Regions from separate parts of the Halobacillus sp. ABD4_316 genome, predicted to be linked through region 3. Evidence: riboswitches for the same ligand, from Rfam matches in the RefSeq annotation. Region 3 holds a riboswitch; each other region holds the start of a gene.
What was found. Region 3 has a riboswitch for S-adenosylmethionine ahead of ACXAJH_RS02025 (phosphoadenylyl-sulfate reductase). Riboswitches for the same ligand answer to the same signal wherever they lie in the genome.
Positions count from the first base shown of each region.

Region 1: it holds a riboswitch for S-adenosylmethionine, as region 3 does, so the genes downstream of both, ACXAJH_RS09020 (O-acetylhomoserine aminocarboxypropyltransferase/cysteine synthase family protein) here and ACXAJH_RS02025 (phosphoadenylyl-sulfate reductase) in region 3, are expected to answer to the same signal.
Region 2: it holds a riboswitch for S-adenosylmethionine, as region 3 does, so the genes downstream of both, ACXAJH_RS04475 (homocysteine S-methyltransferase family protein) here and ACXAJH_RS02025 (phosphoadenylyl-sulfate reductase) in region 3, are expected to answer to the same signal.

Region 1 covers NZ_JBSWZA010000002.1:387,875-393,479, forward strand. Annotated here, with positions in the region: gene ACXAJH_RS09010 (polysaccharide deacetylase family protein) at 1-535, shown strand, start outside; gene metX (homoserine O-acetyltransferase MetX) at 588-1,643, opposite strand; gene ACXAJH_RS09020 (O-acetylhomoserine aminocarboxypropyltransferase/cysteine synthase family protein) at 1,667-3,367, opposite strand; SAM riboswitch class I at 3,477-3,585, opposite strand; gene ACXAJH_RS09025 (DUF2188 domain-containing protein) at 3,729-3,926, shown strand; gene ACXAJH_RS09030 (FAD-dependent monooxygenase) at 4,047-5,264, shown strand; gene ACXAJH_RS09035 (hypothetical protein) at 5,306-5,605, shown strand, end outside.
Region 2 covers NZ_JBSWZA010000001.1:820,164-825,768, reverse strand. Annotated here, with positions in the region: gene ACXAJH_RS04480 (amidohydrolase) at 1-1,102, shown strand, start outside; gene ACXAJH_RS04475 (homocysteine S-methyltransferase family protein) at 1,163-2,212, opposite strand; SAM riboswitch class I at 2,385-2,489, opposite strand; gene ACXAJH_RS04470 (DJ-1/PfpI family protein) at 2,840-3,463, shown strand; gene ACXAJH_RS04465 (hypothetical protein) at 3,513-4,010, shown strand; gene ACXAJH_RS04460 (hypothetical protein) at 4,099-4,425, opposite strand; gene ACXAJH_RS04455 (hypothetical protein) at 4,605-4,967, shown strand; gene ACXAJH_RS04450 (sodium/glutamate symporter) at 4,967-5,605, shown strand, end outside.
Region 3 covers NZ_JBSWZA010000001.1:359,818-365,422, forward strand. Annotated here, with positions in the region: gene ACXAJH_RS02015 (DAK2 domain-containing protein) at 1-1,540, shown strand, start outside; gene ACXAJH_RS02020 (sulfite exporter TauE/SafE family protein) at 1,745-2,653, opposite strand; SAM riboswitch class I at 2,751-2,853, opposite strand; SAM riboswitch class I at 3,051-3,165, shown strand; gene ACXAJH_RS02025 (phosphoadenylyl-sulfate reductase) at 3,253-3,981, shown strand; gene sat (sulfate adenylyltransferase) at 3,996-5,141, shown strand; gene cysC (adenylyl-sulfate kinase) at 5,147-5,605, shown strand, end outside.

The DNA of each region.
Region 1 (5,605 bases), on a different contig from region 3:
TCTCACTTTTGATGACGGTCCTCATCCAACATGGACAGTGGATATTCTCAACCTTCTGGAGAAGTATGACGCCAAAGGCTCGTTTTTCATGATCGGAAAACGGGTGTCCTATTACCCGGAAACGGCCCGGATGGTGGCTGAGCAGGGTCATGAAATCGGAAATCATACGTGGGATCATCCCCGCCTCGCCCGGTTAAATCCGGAAGAGGTGGATGAGCAGATCCTCGCTGCCCAGGACGTGATCAAGCAGGCCGCGGGAGTAGAAACGGCTGGATTGAGACTGCCGTTTGGCGAGAATCCTCCAAAGGCTTATAAAGGCGATTGGAATACGGTTCCATGGACGCTCTATTCCGAAGAGTGGAGCGAACAGGAGCCGGAGGAAATAGCGGAAGAGATTATTTCACAGGCAGAGGATGGTTCAGTGATTCTTCTCCATGAATTAGAGAGCCGGACCCCTGAAGTCGTAGAGCTTGTGCTGGAACAGTTAACTTCCCAAGGGTTTCAATTTGTGAAAGTCAGTGATCTTCCATCATAAAAAAGACGGGTAGATGAACATCGTGTTCGTCTACCCGTCTTTTTTATGTTTTCTAGTCCTCATTCAGCTCATCTTTGATGAAACGGCCCCATTGTTCGAATTCAACGAGAAAGCCGTCGTGACCATAATCCGTAGGGATATGCCTGTGGACGGCCTTCGGTGCCGCCGATGAAAAAGCGGAAATCAGCTCTTCTGGATACAGCAGGTCGTGTTCAAAACTGAACGTGATCAAGTCTGCTTTATACTGAGCGGCGGCCGCTTTCCATCCTCCCCGGTTTCTCCCGATGTCATGGTTATTCATTGCATCAAGCAGGTACAAGTAGCTGTTCGCGTCAAACCGTTCTTTGATTTTATCTCCCTGATAATCCAGGTAGGACTGAATTTCATAAGTGTCTCCTCCATTGGACCGGTCAAACCTTTTTTCAAAAAGAGCAGGGCTTCTGTAAGTCACCATGCCGGTCATCCGCGCAATTTCAAACCCCTGCAGGGACTCATTCGTCGTGTAGTTCCCGTCTTGGAAAAAAGGATCGTTTTTAATGGCTTTCGCCCCGATATGATTGAAGGCGATGCCGTAATCACTTAAGTAGGGGGTGGCAGCCATAATCAGCAGCTTCTCCATAAAGTCAGGGTAGAGGAGCCCCCACTCATACGCCTGCATACCTCCAAGCGATCCTCCCGCAACAGCTTTGACCTGATGAATGCCCATCTTTTTTAAAGCCTCATACTGGGCACGGACCATATCCCGGATGGTCACTTTAGGGAAATGCTGACGGAATGGTCTGCCTGTATCCGGATTCATACTGGCGGGACCTGTAGACCCGTGACAACCTCCCAGAACATTGAAAGTAATCACTTGGAACAGGGAGGTGTCGATTGGCTCCCCCTCCCCGATTAATCCTGCCCACCAGCCGGGCTGCTCTTCCGTACCCACAGCTGCCTGGTTCCCGGTTAAAGCGTGGCAGACGACAATGACGGGAGCATGAGACGGGCCGGTGCGTTCGTAAGCCAGTTCGACAGATTCCAGCCGTCCGCCGGATTCGAAATGGAAGGGTCCCAGTTCAATCGTTTCCAAAGCTGCTGTCTGGCTGGCGGGGTTTTTTAAAGACATGCTTTCATTCTCCTTTCTGGCCATTATACAGTGACGAGTGTTTGAGATAAGTGGTGTCCTGAGCGGATCGAAACGATCGTCTCGTAAAGGCTCGCACCGGATAGGATTTGTTCATTTTTCAGGGAAGAAGCAGTTTTGGACCAGATGACCGATGGATTCGCCGACTGGGCCAGATCCGTTTGGTTTTCTCCAAGGGTTTCAAAGTAAAGAATATCGAAAGCTGGATCGTTCTGTTCCAGAATGTCTTCCACCTTTGAAAAAGTAGTCACATCAAAACCGAACCGCTCCAACTTGGAGGCTTCCTCCTGCAGGCCTCCCGGCTGATCAGGAATGACGCCGATCGTTTTCCGGCGGATGTTCCCATTGGACCGGTCGAGAGAGGAACGGAGAACGGTCTCCGCTGGATGAGGCTGTTCCTTATAAGGGCGGCTGTATCCATTGGCCTTTTCTATGGCTTGATCCAAGTCCTGTATAAGATCAGTCACAGATTCCAGACCAACCGACAAGCGGACAAGTTCTTCGGAAACACCGGACTTTTTCAAGTTCTCCTCATTCAACTGCTGATGGGTGGTGGATGCCGGATGGATGATCAATGATTTCGCATCACCCACATTAGCTACGTGGGACCAGAGTGTGGAGTGATCGATCAATTTACGACCGGCTTCGCGTCCCCCTTTGATTCCGAAGACAACCATGGATCCGGCTCCGCCTTTCAAATACTTTCGGGCAAGGTCATGAGTAGGGTGATCCGGCAGTCCAGGGTAATTCACCCAATCCACCCCTTCATGATTCTCAAGGTATGCAGCAATCTCATAGGCCTGTTCTGCATGCTTTTCGATTCTCAGGTGAAGCGTTTCAAGTCCCTGCAGGAGCAGGAAGGCGTTCTGGGGGCTCAGGCAGGCGCCGATATCTCTCAAAATCTGAACACGGAGCTTAACCGCATAGCCGGCAGGTCCAGCATCAATACCGAAGCGGATGCCGTTGTAGCTTTCATCAGGCTCAGTAAAACCCGGGAATTTTTCGTGATTCCAGTCAAAACGCCCGCTGTCTACGACAATACCGCCGATAGCTGTACCATGGCCCCCGATCCACTTCGTTGCGGAGTGGACAACGATATCGGCTCCCCAGGCGATCGGTTTGCATACATAAGGGGTGGCGAAGGTGTTGTCGACAATCAAGGGAATGTGATGGGCGTGGGCAATATCCGCTACCGCTTCAAAGTCCAGCACATTCAGGCTTGGGTTCCCGATGGTTTCAGCAAAAATCGCTTTCGTTTCAGGTGTAACAGCTTCCTCAAAGGCATTAGGATCGTTCCCATCTACGAAAACAACGTTCACACCATAGCGGGGAAGGGTGTGGACGAATAAGTTATACGTACCTCCGTACAAGTTGGAGGAAGTGAGGATGGTATCTCCGGCTCCGGCAACGTTCAGGACGGCCATCGTGATTGCCGCCATCCCGGAAGCTGTAGCGACAGCAGCGGCACCGTCTTCCAGAAGGGCAACACGCTGCTCAAATACATCGACCGTCGGGTTTGTGATTCTGGAATAGATGTTCCCTGGTTCGGCCAGGGCGAATAGGTTCTGGGCATGATCGGTATCATTAAATACATATGACGTTGTCTGATAGATGGGAACAGCACGCGATCCTGTTGCTGGATCAGCTTCCTGTCCACCGTGAAGCAGCTGTGTTTCATCACCGTATACATGATTTGAATTGGTCATTGTTTCATTCCTCCTTATGATTTCCAGGACATCCTGATCCTCGGTGTAGAGGGAAAAAGAAAAACCCTCTTCTGTAAGTAAGAAGAGGGCTTTTATGTATGCTTACCTCCCCTTATCTTTCAGATCATCTGATCTGTAGGATGTAGCACCTTTTCAAGTTTTCCTTGAAGGTTGCCGGGCGTCTCAGGGCCTAGTCCCTCTGCCGCTCACGATAAGAGTTTTCAATATTTAATTTATCTGACTTGTTTGAAATTATAAAGGGGTCCAGCTCTCTTGTCAATTCCCAGCTTGAAACAAGGGTGTTTAAATCTATAATAGGGCGGGAATGGATAATTAAGTCTATGTTGAAGGAGATGTTTTCATGAAGGAATATAGTGTAGTACCAAATAAAGATGTAACCGGATGGTTCGTAAAAATTGAGGACGTAGCTCCGACAGATTTATTTGATGAGCGTGATACAGCTGTAGAAAAAGCGGAAGAAATCGCGAAAAAGAACAAACCGAGCCGCTTGTACATCCTTGACCAGAATCACGAAGTTGAAGAAGAGCGTACCTTTTAAAAAATCCCCGTCCAGGGGATTTTTTTATGGCTTCCTATGCTTGTTTTCCTGTGGCTGTAGTTTTTTTGCGTGAAACCGATTATGATGGGACACAGGTTGAGAAAGAAAGGAAGGACCGGAATGAATCATACATATGACGTGATCATTACAGGAGCCCGGGCAGCTGGGGCAAGTCTGGCTGTCCTGCTCGGGAAAATGGGGAAGCGTGTCCTGTTGATCGATAAAGCCGCGTTTCCGAGTGACACACTGTCTACTCACTTTATGTCCCATACCCGCTTCCTTGAGGAACTGGGCATCCTTCATAAACTGGAGAAGACCGGTTTGAGAAAAGTGAGCCGGATGCGGACGTATATCGGCCAAAGTTTTATAGAAGGACCGAGAGCGGATTATACGATTATACCTAAACGAGATGTCCTGGACCCTCTTCTGATCGAGCAGGCCGAGGCGTTGAGTTCCGTCACTTTTATGCCGCGTACGTCAGCAAGAGGTTTGATCAGAGAGGACGGGCGCGTTGCCGGGCTTCACCTTGAAACAGAAGGGGAAGCGTGGGAGGCCTGTGCAGCGTGGGTGGCCGGAGCGGATGGAAAGAACTCGAACATCGCTGCCTGGACGGAAGCAGAGAAGTATCGGGAAACGAAGCCTCTTCGTCCGGTCTTATACGGTTATTACACAGGCGTGGAGCCGTTAAGCGAACCTGTAACGGAGATTTTCCTGCATGAAGGACGAATCGGCTTTGTATTTCCAATGGAGGAAAACCGGGATTGTCTCGGTATTGAAATCCACCCTGGGGAATTTACGGACATGATGAAAGCGCCGCAGGATACATTTGAACAAACGTTTAATCAATTTTACGGAATGAAGAAAAGGATGGAAGGGGCAGTTCTGCAGGGAAAGATTATCGGAACCCCCGGAATGCCGAACTTTTTCAGGAATGCTTATGGAGAGGGCTGGGTCCTCCTTGGAGATGCTGGTCACAGTAAAGATCCAAGTACGGGGCTTGGAATCAATGATGCGTTTCTACAGTCCTTTCTGCTGGCCGATGCTTTTCAGCAGATGGATGAAGGGGTGGATTGGAAAACAGCCCTGGATCGTTTTCAGAGTCGAAGGGATGAACAGCTGCTGCCGGGATTTCAGCTGACATTGGATTATATTCAATCGCTCCGGAAGTGGACAGACAACGAAATGGCATTGTTTCAAACCATCGCCGCCAACCCTATGGCGTGGAATAAGCTGATGCCTCATATGGGACGGCATTTGAAAGAAGACACCAAGGATTTCCCTCTTTTTTATCAATCGGTGGAAGGGGAAGCTTCCTCCTTCGGTTTCAGGAAGGATTAACTTCCTTTGAAGGCGAAATGGTTAAGAGAGGTGATGAGAAGATGGAATGGTCGAAAACATCAGCTTTCGAAAAGCTGCAGGAAATTTATACAGATAAAGTGATGCAGGACGAAAAAAGAAGAATCTTCCAAATGGTGTACCGCCATCTGCATGGCCATCTTGACGATCTTGCTGTGGAAACAGGTCTGACAGAAAAAGCTGAAAAACAATTGAAGTTTTTTAAAGAATACACGTTTATGCCGGGCGATAATCTTTTTCAGTCGATGCGCTGGGTCTTTTTGGTCGCCCGTGGAGAAAAACCGAGGGAAGCAGAAGAAACGAGGGATCACTTGAACCGGATT
Region 2 (5,605 bases), 460 kb from region 3:
AAGTATGGAACCAAACGGATATTTTGAGGAAACAAGTCTTTCATTAATTCAACCGTATCTGCAACAAGGGATGGAAATGGATGCTTTGAAGATGGTGGAAGAAGGACAGAGCGTTTATATACAGAATGGGATAACAACTGTGCAGGATGGAGCCGCCTCTCAGCAGTTCGTCGAGTTGTGTAAAGCCTTAGCTGAAGAGGACCGACTGCTTATTGATGTCGTATCCTACCCTCTTATGGACACCAATCCGAATGAGATCTTTGCATCCAACCCTCTTTATGCGAAGCAATACCATAAACGCTTGAAGCTTGGTGGATACAAAATGTTCTTAGATGGCTCTCCGCAGGGGAAAACAGCCTGGCTTACGGAACCTTATGAAGGAGAGGAAACGTATAGAGGCAGTGCCTGGTACAGCGATGAGCAGGTGAAGCAGTTTACAAAACAGGCAGTTCAAGACGATGTTCAATTGTTAACTCACTGCAATGGAGATGCAGCAGCCGATCAGCTGCTGAGAAGCTATAAAGCTTCTGTAGAAGAAACGGAAGATCCGGAGAAAGATGTGCTCAGACCGGTCATGATTCACTGCCAGACCGTCCGTGATGATCAGCTGGATGAAATGAAGAAGATTGGAATGATCCCCTCTATGTTTGTTGATCATACATATTACTGGGGAGATGTCCACTTGAAAAACCTCGGTGAAGAGCGGGGAAACCGGATCAGTCCGGCTAAATCAGCCATAAAGAAAGGTCTTCCTGTCAATTTCCATCAGGACGCTCCTGTTATCAAGCCGAACATGCTTCAAACGATCTGGAGTGCTGTGAATAGAAAAACGAGAACAGGAGTAACGATTGGAGCAGAACAGCGTACGACCGTGTATGAAGCTCTTCAAGCCGTTACGATTCATGCCGCCTATCAATATGGAGAAGAAGAGACAAAAGGAAGCCTTCATGCAGGGAAGCTAGCTGATTTGGTCATCCTTGATCAGAGCCCCTTCCAAGTAGACCCCATGCAGATCAAAGAAATACAGATTGAAGAAACAATTAAGGAAGGACGCACCTTATACAAAAGGGAAGAAAACCAGGGGAATCCAAATGCATTGTGAGCCTTGCCGTTTTCGTTTTAATAAAGCCGCCTGTCCAAGTAGGACAGGCGTTTTTTTTGCTTAGGCTTTTGTTTTATACGATGTTATATGATCCTGCAGCGTGTCATCACTGCCGAATAGGAAGTGTTTCTTCATATCTGGTGAATACGTGGAGTTTACAGCTGTGCGTCCGACAGTTTCGACTACTTCACGAAGCATAGCCGGAGACGCTCCACAGCAGAGTCCCAGGTAGTTCACACCGATACCGTGAGCTTCCTTAGCCCATTCCGCCAGTTCATAGCGGTTCGTATAGAGCGGGTCGAGAGATGTTGGGAACGTTGTTTCCGTTGGGAGCGTGCAGGCACAGCCACCGTCCGGCAGGTTGAAGAAAGTAGGATGCTCCTCCGTTGTCCGGTAAGGGATTGGAAGGGCCCCAACATAACCGTCCACGGTTTTACGGATTTTCTCAACGTACGGCTGCATCGTTGCCGGACCGCGGAAACAGTTCATTCCTACAACGAGCGCCCCTTTTTCTTCTAATAAGCGGCAGGCCTCTTCGACTTCATAGCCATCCCGCAAGACGTTCTCCCCCATCAGACCGAATGTGATGACAGCAGGGAGGTCCTGCTTTTGAATTTCTTCAAGAGCAATCAGAGCTTCTTCATAGTAGTAGAAGGTTTCACCATTCACGAAATCTACACCTTCCTCTTTACACCAGCCGATCATCTCTGCAAACATGCTCCTTGTTTTCTCAACAGCTTCAGGATCATCCGGATTGAACAGGTTGGTATTGGAAACGTTCCCAGCCACAAGAGCTTCTTCCTCTGGATGCTCTTGAGCCACCTCTTTAGCCAGACGAATTGCCTGACGGTTGAGCGGTTCCAGTAATTCTTCTTTTCCAATAATTCTCATTTTTTCGCGGTGACCGTTATACGTGAATGCTAACACAACGTCGGAGCCCGCAAGCATATAGTCTCGATAAGTCTGTTTGAGTGCCTCCGGGTTATCCAGCGCTACTTCCGGTACGAAGGATCCAGCTTGTAAATAGCCGCGGCGCTCCAATTCAAACAAGTAACCTTCTCCACAAATGACGGGTCCATCCTGTAACCTCTGCTCTAATGATCGTTTCATTTCACAACAACCTTTCCATTTGGTATTGAATAAATATATTAGAAAGCTCATCCTTCTAAAGGAATATGCTGACTCACAGATTCTGATGGAGCTCTTTTTAACAGAAGAAGTGGTGTATATTTCCATTAAAAAAAGACCTCCTTTGATAAGGGGCCTTCCATTTATCTAAGACTCCTTATCTTCAAGGCAGTATAACTGCCTTCTGGATTTAGCACCGTGCCAATGGCTGGTTGCTGAGGTATCAAAGGGCCAGTCCCTACACCTCTCTGGATAAGTTCGTATGTAATTTTTAAAGCAGCTGATCCGTTTGATCAACGTGTATCCTTTCGCTTGCGTTATACATTACAGGAAAATATAGTGAGAATCAATAGAATTTTCGGAAAAAATACACCGGTATTTAAAAGCGGAAGTTAAGAAGGCAGCGCCGTTTCGACGATAATGGGAAAATGAACGTAGACTTATAGGTGGAGGGGTTCTCTTCATTATGAAACTTTATACAAGGCATTTCGTAGTCCCTTATAGAAGGTTTTGTATGGGGGAGCAGGCGATGTGTTCTGTCTTAACAGGAATGGTTTTTCTGTCTTAGGGGTTGTGGTGGGAAGTGCGTAAAAAATGGAGGTTGGTAGAATGAACGTTTATGTCTATGCTTTAGATACCTTGGCAGACTGGGAACTTGGCTATGTAACCGCTGAGTTGAACTCGGGGCAGTACTTTAAAAGAAGACGGGAAGATGTTTCACTTCAGGTGGCAGGGGCAGGAAAAGAAACAATTACGACAAAAGGAGGGATGAGGATTACACCTGATATAACCACGGATGAGATCCTCCTTTCTCCTTCGACCGTTTTGCTGCTGCCTGGAGCAGATACGTGGAACCGATGTATCCATCAACCCATCATACATAAAGCAGCGAAGCTTCTGGACTGTGGGGCGACGGTTGCTGCCATTTGTGGGGCCACACCGATGCTTGCTGAAGCCGGTTTGTTAAACAATCGTTTCCATACCAGCAACAGTCTTGAATATCTTAAAATGGTCAGTCCGAACTATGATGGGGAGGCTTATTATAAGGACGTAAAGGCCGTAGCGGATCAGAACCTTATAACAGCCAGCTCTGCAGGAGCCCTTTTATTTGCGAATCTTATACTTAAGCACTTGGACGTTTTTTCGGAAAGAACCCTGGAAGCGTGGTATACGTACTTCAACACAGGTGATCCCCGGTACTTTTACATATTGATGGAAACCTTAGAGAAATAGATTCAATAGAAGATGAAAGTGTTGTCTCAAGGTGGGAGAGGAGGAGAGCATGTACAAAGCAATCCATTTTCTATTCATCATTCTTATCTTTATTGTGTATCATGTCGTATCATTCGGAGATACTCCCGCTCCTTTTGGGGTAGGCGTCAAAGAGTTGGGAGATCAGACAACGAGGGTCGAAGAATATAATTGGAGAGGAAGCACCGTTCATCAAACTGTTATAAGCTGGAAGTCGCTGGAGGACAAGCCGGAAGAACTGACGTATCTCTGGGTGAATGAAAAACAATTAAGACAAATGTATGCGGCCTTCCTTTCTTATATCCTGCTATTGTTCTATTTCCCTCTATCTAAACTTATAAGATTGAAATCCAGCATCAAAGAGAGGGATACGAGTCTGAATCCTTTTTGGAAGGGAGTTTTATTTATACTGGGTACAGGCGTCTACACAGCCGTATTGATCACCGGCATTGTGCAATACCAAGAGCTGTTGGATGAAACCACTCGCTTACTAGCTGAACTGGAGCCACTAATGCATCAGGATGAGTGAAGACATTTCAGATTACATCACGAAAAAAAGGGAGCACGATAAAAGTGGCTCCCTTTTCTTTGTTCAATGAGAGGGTCGATCTATACGTTTACTCTGTCACCCTGGTGACCTTGCTGATCTGCATAGGTTCCTCCTGCAGCGGAAGGCCTTTTTCGACACTTCCTACATCACATAGTGGAATGAAACTGGTTGTCCCAGGTACAAGTAGATCATCGATTTCAAGAACATAGTCTTCCAGTCCTCGATACCTGCCGACAAAAATGCCTGCTCCTTCTTCTACGAAGAAAGTGATGCCAATCGTATCTCCGCAGCGGAAACGGCTGGAGATGACATTAGCTAGTCCAGTAACACAGCAGCTGCAGGTGATTACATCCACATCGGGATGACAATCCTTTTTACACGGTTTATGATTCATACCATATACCTCCTCAATATCAAGATAGTTCATTCTATGACAGGATATGAACTATGGTATAGATGAATATCACAGTCGCTGAAAAGATAGAGAAGCAGATGGGTTTTCTATTATTTTTACTAAGGCAGCCGGAATAATACAGACCGAATTATACATGTAGGTAAAGCATTCCCCATTCGATGATGAAACGTAAACCTCGTTCTTTGCTGAAGTTACCCATGGTCGAAGTTCATTTCGTTTTCAATTCGGCTTTTGTTGATGAATCGTATAAGGCCACAACCCCCTCAGAATCCACACCTCCAAAAAATCATCGATTTCGTTCAGGAACAGTGCCTGTCATCAGGTTCAGGAAAGAGGATGATTTCCATAGAGGGGATCGGTTGGGATCTAGGATAGGAGGTATAAGAAAGAAAGACTTTTCAAAGGAAATGATTGAAAAGTCTTTCTTTTTTCATAAGCGTTTAAAACTCTTTTTTCAGCGGGAATCGGGGGAAAAGGTTATTCATGAATTGAAGTTTAAAAACAGCGGGGTGATGGGATAATGAGTCCGGAACAAATAGGTTTTGCGCTATTATACATTGGTGTATTTCTTATCATCGGGAAGATTATCAGAGTAAAAGTGAAAATATTTCAGGATCTTTTTCTGCCGGCATCGATTATCGGCGGCTTTATAGCTTTATTATTAGGTCCGCAGGTGCTTGGGAAAATTGCAGCCCAATTTGTGTCAGAAGGGCATTTCTTAACGAACGGCATTATGACAGATACGATTATCCAGGTTTGGTCAGCCCTTCCAGGGTTAATGATTAACGTAGTTTTTGCTTCTCTCTTCTTGGGAGCGGCTATGCCTAAATTGAAAGACGTCTGGACCTACGGCGGCCCTCAGCTTGCCTTTGGCTGGGCCGTCGGGTGGGGACAGTATGTCATCGGCTTGTTAGTCGTACTGCTGATTTTAACACCCTTTTTCGATATTCCAGCGATGGCCGGTGCTCTTATTGAAGTGGCTTTTGAAGGAGGACACGGTACAGCGGCGGGAATGGCAAGTACATTTGAAGAGCTAGGTTTTTCAGAAGCCTTCGATTTAGCGATCGGCCTGGCCACTGTGGGTGTTTTATCAGGGGTCATCTTTGGTATTATCTTGATTAACTGGGCGGTCCGGAACAACAAGACCGAGGTCATCAAG
Region 3 (5,605 bases):
AGGAACAAATATGAATCTTTCCATGACCTCCGGAGCGGACGAGGTGAGAAACGTTTCCCAGGACCATGCAGGAGCAGTTTCCACTTCCCTGTCCAAAGGTCTTCTTATGGGTGCGCGTGGAAATTCAGGAGTAATTCTTTCCCAGGTCTTCCGCGGCTTTGCAAAAGCCATTGAGAATAAAGAAGTGTTAACGACCCGGGATTTCTCTGAGGCCCTGCAGGGTGGTGTGAAAACAGCTTATAAAGCTGTGATGAAACCTGTGGAAGGAACGATCTTAACTGTTGCCCGTGAAGCAGCGGAAGCATCTGTGGAAATCGCTGAAAAAGAAGAGGACTTCATTCCTTTCATGGAAGGTGTCGTAAAAGCAGCCAAAGCTTCCTTGAAGCGGACACCAGAACTTCTTCCGGTTCTAAAGGAAGTCGGTGTGGTCGACAGCGGGGGCCAGGGACTCGTTACCATTTATGAAGGATTTCTGGCCAACTTGAAAGGCGAGGAAATGCCGGATCTTGAAGAATTGGTTTCCATGAATGAAATGGTAAACGCCGAACACCATAAACTTGCCCAGGATTTCATGAATACCGAAGATATCCATTACGGCTATTGTACGGAGTTCATGGTGAAATTCGAAGAGGATAAGCTTGCTGAGAATCCTTATGATGAAGAAGCTTTCCGTAATCAGCTGAGTGAATTCGGTGATTCCCTGCTCGTCGTGTCTGACGAAGAACTGGTCAAAGTTCACGTCCATGTCGAGTACCCGGGTGAAGCTATGACGCTTGGACAGAAGTATGGAAGCCTGATCAATATGAAGATTGAAAACATGAGGGAGCAGCATACGTCCCTCGTAGGTAATAAGAAAGAAAAAGCCGTGCCTGAGAAAAAAGCGCCATATGGTATTGTCACCGTCAGTATGGGCGAGGGGATGAAGAAACTTTTCGAAAGCCTCGGAGCCACAGTAATCATCCAGGGTGGTCAAACGATGAATCCTAGTACCCAGGACTTATCGGAGGCTATTAAAGAAGCGCATGCAGAACGTGTGTTCATTCTTCCGAATAACAAAAACATCGTGATGGCAGCAGAACAGGCTGCAGAGATGGCGGAAGCGGAAGTGGCTGTCATCCCGACGAAGACCATTCCTCAAGGGATGAGTGCTATGCTTGGTTTCAATCCTGAAGCAGATCTCGATACGAACAAAGAAGAAATGACCAGTTTGATGTCAGAAGTGAAGACGGGGCAGATTACCTATGCCGTCCGGGACACCCAGATTGACGGACTTGATATTGAAAAGGGTCATTTTATGGGGATTTCCGACGGGAAGATATCAGCTACCGATAAAGACGCCCTCACAACAGCGAAAACACTGCTGAACCAGATGATTGATGAGGATGAAGATGAAATCCTTACTATTCTTACAGGGGAAGATGTGGACGATAAGGATGTGGCTGAACTGGAAGCTTATGTGGAAGAAACCTTTGAAGATTTAGAGGTGGAAATCCACCATGGTGGCCAGCCGATTTACAGCTATATCTTCTCTATCGAATAAAATGCAGCGCTTCTGGATTTAGAACAGCGTTCGCAGGCTGTCGGGATTTTTCCCGGCAGCCTTTTGTAATGGTCTATGGTCTGAATGCAGGAGCGGAGATGAAAGAAATGGTTTCACAGAGGATATTGATCGACCATTAGACAAACGCCTTGGCGGTTTGTTTTCTAAGCTTGTCATTCTATAAGCTGAAAGCGCAGTTCTCCATTAGAACTGCGCTTTTTTTAACCGTGTTTCCGTCTGCGGGTGCCGGTGCCGTTGAATATATTTTCGAACTGAGAAGATAACGGCAGCAGCATATCCGGCAAGAAGCAGGCTGTAGATGATAACTAAGGTCTGTTCACTCCATGTGGCATAGGTGAGCAGGGTCCGGCTGTTCGTCAAAATGATAAATCCACCCGCCGCTACCCCAAGCACGAGAGGGGGGAGTTTTTTCACAAGCCAGGCAGCGAGGGGGGCTGCAATAACGCCACCGATCACAAAGGCGAGCACAAGCATCCAGCTCAGCTCTTCCCACCCAAGGAAGATCAGGAAGCCGGCCGTAGCAGATAAAGTAACGATGAATTCACTTGTATCTACGGTGCCGATGACTTTTCTGGGAAGGATTCCTTTGCTGGATAAGAGAACAGGTGTATTTACCGGCCCCCAACCCCCGCCGCCCACGGCATCAAGAAAACCGCCCAGAAAACCTAAGGGAAACAAGAAGCGCCGTCGAAATGGTCTTTTTTCTGTATGCAAGGGCTTCACTCGATTCATCAGTAAAAAGCGGATGACCACATAAACGCCAAGCCCTAGTAAAAAAACGGAAATGTACGGACGGATCAGCTCACCTGGAATCCAGCTGAGCAGAGCAGCCCCGGCAAAGGCACTGATCCCTCCGGGGAGAGCAAGAGTCAAAACGAGACGCTTATCCACGTTGCCGAATTTATAATGGGAAAACCCGGAAGCTGCCGTTGTAGCAATCTGGGACAAATGAATAGAGGCGGAGGCCACCGCCGGAGCCATTCCATAGGCGAGGAGGATGGTGGAGGAGCTTAAACCAAATCCCATTCCGAGGGCTCCATCCATCAATTGAGCAAAGAATCCAACCAGTGAAAATATAAGTAATTTCTTCATCGTACCTCTCCTTTTGATTAAACACATAAGATTACTTGGTTTTAACCATGAAGAGGCACAAAAAAACCTCTTCATCCAGAAGAGGTCAAGCTTCCTCTCCTTATCTTTCAGACCACCGTCTGCTGGAATGAGCACCTTTTCCAATGTGAGGTTGCTGCGGGATCATCAGACCAGTTTCCTCCCCCGGCTCTTTATAAGGATATATGTAGCCCGCGCTGAAAGCGGAATTCCTAAGTACATGAATAATATATTCAAAGCTAAAACATGGATGACGATTTGTCAATGGTTTACAATAAAATAAACAGAAAACTAGTAATATTTAAAATGCATGTTGACATATCTTTAAATCGGGTCTAATATTTGAATCAAATCTTTTGAACAAAATCTGGAAACATTTTTCTTATCGAGAGAGGTGGAGGGACTGGCCCTTGGAAGCCTCGGCAACGGATCTGTCGTCATGAACAGAAGCTGTGCCAATTCCAGCAGGTGATCAACACTTGGAAGGATAAGAAGAACGGTTGAATCATGTATAATGACTCTCCTTTCTTCTTACCATCAGAAGAAAGGTTTTTTTGTTGAAGATAAGAAAGGAGGAGCTTATGAATACGAGTGCACCGACATATGGAACATTCACCGGGGATCCTTTACTTCATATGGATATTGATGATGGACACAAAGGGGCAGAGAGTGTGATTCAATGGGCTTACGGGCATTATGGAAAACAGCTCGTTTATGCGTGCAGCTTCGGTGCTGAAGCGATCGTACTGCTTGACTTCATTGCAAAGGCACAGCCGGATGCCGACGTCGTTTTTCTGGACACTGGACTTCATTTCCAGGAAACCTATGATTTGATAGACAAAGTGAAAAAGAGGTATCCGGATTTGAACATCCATATGAAAAAGCCGGAATTGACAGTGGAAGAACAGGCAGAGGAATATGGTCCGGCCCTTTGGAAAAGGAATCCCGACCAATGCTGTGCCATCAGAAAAATCAAACCGCTGGAAGAAGCCCTGACAGGAGCGGCGGCCTGGATGTCGGGATTAAGAAGAGAACAATCTGCAAGCCGGAGTCATACGAACTTCGTCAACAAGGACGAACGCTTCCAGTCCATCAAGGTATGCCCCTTAATTCACTGGACATGGGAAGACGTATGGACTTATATCCGACTAAATAGCTTGGATTACAATGAATTACATGACCAAAGCTATCCAAGTGTCGGCTGCATCCCCTGCACAGCGAAAGCGCTGGATGACGGCCGTTCAGGAAGATGGCAGGGATTTGATAAAACCGAGTGTGGACTCCACACAGCGGGAGATACGAAACAATAAAGGAGAGATGAATGATGTCCATTATTCAACCGCATGGCGGGCAGTTAATCAATCGTTTTACAGCACAGCCGGATACGCTTCCGGAACAAAGGATCGAGCTTGATGCGATGGCGTTGAGTGATATCGATTTAATCGCTAATGGGGCATACAGTCCGCTTCAAGGATTTTTAACAAGGGAAGATTATGATCACGTCGTTGAAAATCTTCGTTTGAAAGACGGCACTCCCTGGAGTCTCCCGATCACACTGCCTGTTTCTGAAGAGCAGGCCCGTTCGTTACATGGTCAAGCGGCTCTTGTGAAAGATGGGGCAATCTACGGTGTGATCGAAATCGAAGACATTTACAAGCCGGATAAACAGAAAGAAGCTGCAAAGGTTTACTTAACGACAGAAGACGCTCACCCGGGGGTCAGTAAACTTTACAAGCGCCCGGATTATTATGTCGGTGGCAGAATTGAAGTATTCCATCGTCCGGAGCGGGAGCATTCAGACCATTACTACCTTGATCCCGAAGAGACAAGAGAACGATTCCAACAGGCCGGATGGGAAAAGGTTGTCGGTTTCCAAACGCGTAATCCTGTTCACCGTGCTCATGAATATATCCAAAAAGCGGCCCTGGAAAGCGTAGATGGACTATTTCTGAATCCGCTCGTAGGAGAAACGAAAAGCGACGATATCCCGAGTGATGTGCGCATGAGAAGTTATGAGGTACTCTTGGATGAATATTATCCGGAAAACCGGGTGACGCTGGCTGTTTTTAATGCGGCCATGCGCTATGCAGGCCCGCGGGAAGCCATCTTCCATGCGATTGTCCGGAAGAATTTCGGCTGCTCCCATTTCATAGTCGGGAGGGATCATGCAGGTGTCGGCGATTACTATGGTACATATGACGCTCAAAAAATCTTCAGCCACTTTGAAGAAGGAGAGCTGGAAATAACCCCGGTCTTTTTTGAGCACAGCTTCTACTGCAAAGCCTGTGAAGCAATGGCTTCTCATAAAACCTGCCCCCACAGCAAGGAGCATCACGTAATTTTATCAGGAACAAAAGTGCGCGAGCTGCTTCGGAGCGGCCAGAAACCACCGAAAACGTTCAGCCGTCCGGAGGTCGTGGAAGTGCTGATTGAAGGGCTTAAACAACAGACAGCGGATGTAAAGGGGTGAATGGAATGGCAACGAATTTAACATGGCATGAAGCTGCCGTCCAAAAAAAGGATTACCGGAGTAAAAATGGTCATTTCAGTGGTGTGCTCTGGTTCACCGGTCTCTCAGGGGCTGGTAAATCCAGCATTGCCAACCATTTGAACCGCCTTCTTTTTGAGCACGGCATCCAAACCTACCTGCTTGACGGGGATAACGTTCGTCATGGATTAAATCGGGATCTTGGTTTTTCTGAAGCCGACCGGACAGAGAACATCCGTCGGATCGGTGAAGTATCCAAATTGTTCACAGACAATGGTTCCATCGTTTTGACGGCTTTTATTTCTCCATACAGGGAGGACCGTGACCGGGTCCGATCCCTTTTGGAAGAGGAAGAATTCATGGAAGTCTTTGTCGACTGTCCTGTGGAGGAATGTGAAAGCCGGGATCCTAAAGGACTGTATAAAAAAGCAAGGGCTGGGGAAATC